Regions from separate parts of the Bacillus sp. Marseille-P3661 genome, predicted to be linked through region 1. Evidence: riboswitches for the same ligand, from Rfam matches in the RefSeq annotation. Region 1 holds a riboswitch; the other holds the start of a gene.
The links. Region 1 has a riboswitch for S-adenosylmethionine ahead of C1724_RS01480 (O-acetylhomoserine aminocarboxypropyltransferase/cysteine synthase family protein). Riboswitches for the same ligand answer to the same signal wherever they lie in the genome.
Positions count from the first base shown of each region.

Region 2: it holds a riboswitch for S-adenosylmethionine, as region 1 does, so the genes downstream of both, C1724_RS02055 (LLM class flavin-dependent oxidoreductase) here and C1724_RS01480 (O-acetylhomoserine aminocarboxypropyltransferase/cysteine synthase family protein) in region 1, are expected to answer to the same signal.

Region 1 is NZ_LT965953.1:322,772-325,934, forward strand. It holds gene C1724_RS01470 (anti-sigma factor domain-containing protein) at 1-469, shown strand, start outside; gene C1724_RS01475 (SCP2 sterol-binding domain-containing protein) at 722-1,054, shown strand; SAM riboswitch class I at 1,125-1,233, shown strand; gene C1724_RS01480 (O-acetylhomoserine aminocarboxypropyltransferase/cysteine synthase family protein) at 1,400-2,713, shown strand; SAM riboswitch class I at 2,847-2,954, shown strand; gene C1724_RS01485 (methionine ABC transporter ATP-binding protein) at 3,106-3,163, shown strand, end outside.
Region 2 is NZ_LT965953.1:447,965-451,127, reverse strand. It holds gene C1724_RS25890 (DUF6254 family protein) at 380-508, shown strand; gene C1724_RS02055 (LLM class flavin-dependent oxidoreductase) at 563-1,942, opposite strand; SAM riboswitch class I at 2,128-2,235, opposite strand; gene C1724_RS02050 (potassium/proton antiporter) at 2,486-3,163, opposite strand, start outside.

The sequences.
Region 1 (3,163 bases):
GAGAAATAACGGCAACAAAAATAATAACAACGGCAACAATGGTGCAAATGGCAATGCTAAAAAAAGCAGCAATGAAAATCAAAACAATAAGCGTATCGAGATTAAGATAGGGCCAAGCGAGGAAAAAGAAAAAAACCGCGGTAATGGCAATCAAAACAATAATCGAAATAGCGGCAACAAAAATGATGTCGAGATTAAGATTGGCCCAAATGAGGAAAAAGAAAAAAAAACTAATAAAGGCAATCAAAACAATAACGGCAACAAAAATGGTGTACAGATTAAGATAGGGCCAAGCGAGGAAAAAGAAAAAAACCGCGGTAACGGCAATCATAACAATAATCAAAATAACGGGAATAAAAAAGATGTTGAAATTACCATAGACGCTAACATTCAGACTGAAGACAAACGTAATGAAGGTATCAAAACATTAATAGACAGTTTAAAACAAGATATTGTCTTAACAAAATAACAAAAACATAGAACGACTCCTGAATAAACCATAAACATCAGTATAAAAGCAACAATTTTAGTCATAATAACATGAAAAATTACAAATAAAGAGACTACGAGAAACAAAAAATGTTATTTCTCGGGAAATAGGGACAAACATCACTGCTAACTAGTGATGTTTGTCTTTTTTTGTTGAAATCTTTTTCAAGGATATTTACAAGGTTTGGCGAAAAGTGATAATAACTATAATTTGTTGAAAGAGGTGATGTACTTGATTAAGGATGTGTTGATAGAGTTTTGTCATCGATTAAGAGGTGCAACACATATTGGACCTTTGTTAAAGCATGAAATATTTCCAATTACTTTTTGTACAAACACTGAGAACATTACTTTAGTTATTACCAATGAAGAAATTTTGATCGAACATGGTTACAATAATTCAGCACTAATTATTAAAGGAGATGACTCTACTTTAATTGAATTAATTGAGGGAAAATCACGTCTGCAGCAATTATATAAAAGAGGCGACATCCAAATTAATGGTAGATACAAATATATATTGCGATTTGAATCGATTTTATATTGTTGCTCTAAAGTGGCCTAATTCTCAAAAAAATAAATTGACAATTGAGAATTGCGATGCTAGTATGAAAGTAATTTAATACTTAATAGTATTCTTATCATGAGAGGTGGAGGGATAGGCCCTATGAAACCCGGCAACCGGTTTTAACTATTAAAACACGGTGCCAATTCCTACAGAGTTGACACTCTGAAAGATAAGTTGAGCATATGGACCACAATCCCTCTTCTTATCGAAGTGGGATTTTTTTAATGCTAACAGAATTTTGTTACAAAAAAGTCTAGTCTAGGATAGACATCGTCATCTTAATAGATGTCACGTCTATTTTGATGATCAACTAAACATTATGTAAAAAGGGAGCTGGGTAAAATGAGTGAACAAAAAAATTATCGAATTGAAACATTAGGTATTCATGGTGGATTGCAATTAGATGAAGGAACACGTTCTCAAGGTACGGCTATATATCCTACAAATGCATATTTGTTTAAAGACACAGAACATGCGGCCAATTTATTTAATCTTTCCGAATCAGGTTATATCTATACAAGAATACATAATCCAACAAACACAGTGTTTGAAGAGAGAATTGCTCTTCTAGAAGGTGGTGTGGGTGCTCTTTCTGTATCAAGTGGTTCTGCAGCTATTACGATGGCTATTCAGAATATTGCCGAAGCTGGTGATGAAATTGTCGCCGCATCGACTCTTTATGGGGGAACATATAATTTATTCACACAAACGCTGCCGAAACAAGGTATTAAAGTGCATTTAGTTGATCCGACAGATCCGGAAAATTTCCGTGCAGCAATCACTGAAAAAACGAAAGCAGTGTTTGCAGAAACAATCGGAAATCCTAGCTTACAAATTTTAGATATCGAAGCGGTAGCGAACATTGCTCATGAAGCAGGTATTCCTTTAATTGTAGATAATACGTTTGCAACACCTTACCTTTGCCGTCCGATTGAGTTTGGTGCTGACATCGTCGTACACTCGGCAACAAAATGGATTTGTGGTAATGGAACAACATTAGGTGGAGTAATCGTTGATGGTGGAAAGTTTGATTGGAATTCACCGAAGTTCCCAGGTTTTACAACTCCTGATCCAAGTTACCATGGATTGGTTTACGCTGAAGCTTTAGGAGCTATTGCATATATTATTAAAGCGCGCGTGCAATTGTTACGTGACATGGGACCTGCGTTAAGTCCATTTAATGCTTTCCAATTAGCTCTAGGACTTGAAACATTACATGTACGTATGAAAGAGCATATTTCCAATACACGTCAAGTTGTAGACTATTTAGAAAAGCATCCAGGTGTTGAGTGGGTTCTACATCCGGAAAGTGACAGTCATCCTTCCAAGGATTTAGCTAAGAAATACTTCCCTAAAGGTGCCGGTTCTGTTCTTATTTTTGGTATAAAAGGTGGAAGAGTAGCTGGGCAAAAGCTGATTAATTCTGTTGAGCTTTGGTCACATGTAGCAAACGTCGGAGATTCAAAAAGCTTAATTATTCATCCAGCAAGTACAACACATTCGCAGCTAGATGAGGAAGGCTTAAAGAGCGCTGGAGTAAGAGAAGATTTAATTCGACTTTCAGTTGGTATTGAGAATGTCGAAGATCTTATAGAAGATCTTGAACAAGGATTAGAAAAAGCAACAGGATTACGATCACAAGCGGCGGCAAAGTAAAAGTATTATAAATATTTAAACAGTTATTCCGATATAGCAATTGTTGTTGACACCCAAATATAGAAATGCTAAAATTTCAATCGTGCTTATAAAACAATCAACCTAAATAAAAGTTTAATAGAATATAGTAAAACTCTTATCAAGAGAGGTGGAGGGAAGTGCCCGATGAAACCCGGCAACCGTCAAGGAAACTTGAAATGGTGCCAATTCACACAAAGTAATTTACTTTGGAAGATGAGAGAAAGGTTACAACATGAAGCCTTTCTGCTTGTCTGCAGAAAGGCTTTAATTTTTTTAGAATAAAAATACTAAGTTTCATTTAGGTGATAAAAATTGCGTTTAACCTAGTTCCATTAATGCAATAATAGGTATGAGAGAAGGTGGGTCGCAACATGATAACACTAAAAGGGATACAAAAAATATTTAAATCAGCCAGTGGTCTTGTCAATG
Region 2 (3,163 bases), 130 kb from region 1:
GAAGTTAAAAGTTAATAAAGCGCAACAAAAGAGTTTACTATGTAGCCATGGCTAGAAAAAATCATCTAACTTTTTGTTCTATAGCTAAAAAATTATTTCTTAATACACTATTCTTTTCATTATATATCTCCTCGTTTACGTATTAAAGCAATAAATATATTTTATATAGGTATTAAATAATACGAATGATGCCCTTAAAAGTCAAAAATCCTACCAAACTAAATCTGGAATTTGTAACTGTAATCTGAAGAGCCTATTCCTTTTATTAGTACCAATAAATAGCAAATAGTCAACCCTATAAATAAACATTATATATGAATGAACAGAAGTCCTAAGGGCAAACTATTTTTGATAATTTAAACAAAGGAGTTAATGCAAAATGACTCAATCTAAACGACAAGCAGAACGCCAATGGACTAAGAGAAAACAAGCTCAAAATCCGCATGGCAAAGTAAAATCGTTTGAACAATTAGCCAATGAAACAGGCAATAACAACTCCAATCAATAAGTAAAAGGACCGAGGGTAATCGGTCCTTTTTATATTAAACTTCATTGTATTTAATTATGCTAGCGCTACTTTATTAATTCTGTAGCTTGAACCTACATGGTTTTCTGGTAATGCAGCTGTTTTACCAAATAACTTCTCACGATACGTACCTTCTTGGTAATCAGATTGCGTTAACCCTCTTTCTTGCAATATTGGAACAACTAATTCAATAAAGTCTTTCATAGTACCAGGCGCAAGAGCATAGGCAATATTAAAGCCATCAATACCTGTTACCTCAATCCAGCGCTCCATTTCATCTGCGATTTGCTCAGGTGTTCCAATTGAAACAGGACCAAAACCCCCAACACCTGTAGCAATTGCAAGCTCACGAACCGTCCATTTTTTATTTGGACTTGCCTTAGTATAGCCTTCAAGAATGGACTGCATAGCTTGCGTTTCAATATATTTTAGCTCTTGGTCAGGATCATATTGTGAGAAATCAATTCCAGTCCAGCCGCCTAATAATGAAAGAGCCCCTTCATAACTAATATATTGTGTTAACTCCTCATACTTTGCTTGAGCTTCTTCTTCTGTTTTACCGACAATTGGTGTAAATACTGAGAATATTTTAATATCTTCATGGCTGCGCCCTTCCTTATCGGCATCGTCCCTGATCTTCGATACACAGCCCGCCACAATTTCCGGCGTTAATCCTGCAATAAACATACACTCTGCATGCTTAGCTGCAAAAGCTCGGCCTTTTGTAGATGCACCAGCTTGGAATAATACTGGCGTTCTTTGCGGAGAAGGCTCACAAAGATGTCTGCCTTGAACATTAAAATATTTCCCTTTATGATCAATAGCATGAACCTTACTAGGATCAGTAAACACTCGCTTTTCCTTATCTCTTACCGCTGCTCCATCTTCCCAGCTGCCTTCCCACAGCTTATAACAAACCTCTAAATACTCATCCGCAATATTATAGCGCTCGTCATGAGCAATTTGATTTTCTAAGCCAAAAGCTTTCGCCGCACTGTTTAAATATGAGGTTACAATATTCCAAGATACACGACCTTTTGTAATATGATCTAATGTAGACATTCTCCGAGCAAGCTGATATGGATGATCATATGTTACCGCAGCAGTAACCCCAAAGCCTAAATGCTTGGTTGCATGCGACATTGCTGAAATAATTAACATAGGATCATTAACCGGAACTTGCACAGCGTTTTCAATTGCCGCATCTGGTTTACCCTCAAATACATCGTAAATTCCCACGACATCAGCTAAAAATAGTCCATCGATTTTACCCTTTTCCAATAACTGTGCTAATTCCACCCAGTATTCAATGTCATTGTAACGCTGCGATTCATCCTCAGGATGAGCCCACAAACCCGGAGATTGATGACCAACACAATTCATGTCAAATGCATTTAAATAAATACGTTTACCCATTTCATTTTCCTCCTCATTATTTCACATTTTTCAAATAGGAATAGTTGGTTATATAAAAATACAAGCTTTCTTCTTTGACGTTTCTTATCTAAAGCATTTCTGTCATGTATTGTGGAGAAATAAAAAAGCCCCTTCCCTCAAAAACGAGAGAAGAGACTTAGTATCCTAAAAATAAAAGTCCATTCTTCTCATCTTCGGAATTTACAACATTCCTCTGAAATTGGCACCGTGCAAATTGATTGTCGGTTGCCGAGGTTTCGTAGGGTCAGTCCCTCCACCTCTCTTGATAAGAAACAACATTGATTAAGTTTTATGATTATTAAATTACTATAAAAAATTACCAGTGTCAATTGTTTTTTTATAATTTTCATAAAATTCATTTTACTTCAAGAACTTCATTCATCGATAACGACGGTATTAGCAGATCCAATGCGTTTTTTACCCCGATAGGCTAGGCGCAGGAGCTGGACAAATACTCACATAATCTGCCTACCGCTTTAAAAAGTTCAGGATAACCATACCATTTCTAGATTTATAGCTTTATCATCCTGTACTTTCTTCTACAGTGTCCGTTTCCATACTGTATTTTTTTTCTTGTAGTAGTTTTTTTAAATGAGCTTTATTTTTTCTAGAAGAAAGAATATATAGCAAATCTCCTGCCTCAATAGTCGTGTTCCCTTTTGGTGTAATAAGCTGATTATTTCTAATGATTGCATTTACTAAGGAACCTTCTGGAAAAGGAATTTCTAACAATGTCTTGCCTACTATTGCATGGTCTTCCATCATTTCATACTCAAGCATTTCAGCATCGGCCTTACCAAGAGATACGAGCTCTAAAGAATGCATTGGTGTAGCTTTTTCTGGACCTGTTAAGCCAAGCCTTTTTGCTAAATAGGTAATGGTAGAACCGTGGATTAAACAGCTTGTTAATACAACGAAAAATACTACATTAAAAATTAGATTACTTCCTTCCACATTAGCTAAAAGCGGATAGGTTGCAAGTACAATCGGCACAGCTCCTTTTAAGCCGGCCCAAGATAGAAAGACTCGCTCTTTATTAGTATATTTCATCTTAATCGTTGATAAATAAACTGCAATTGGTCTAGCAATTACCATTAAAATAAACGACATCAATAAACCCTTTGTCAGAATATCAACAGTCAACAATTCAGATGGAAATACTAATAAGCCTAAGATCACGAACATTAATATTTGCATCAT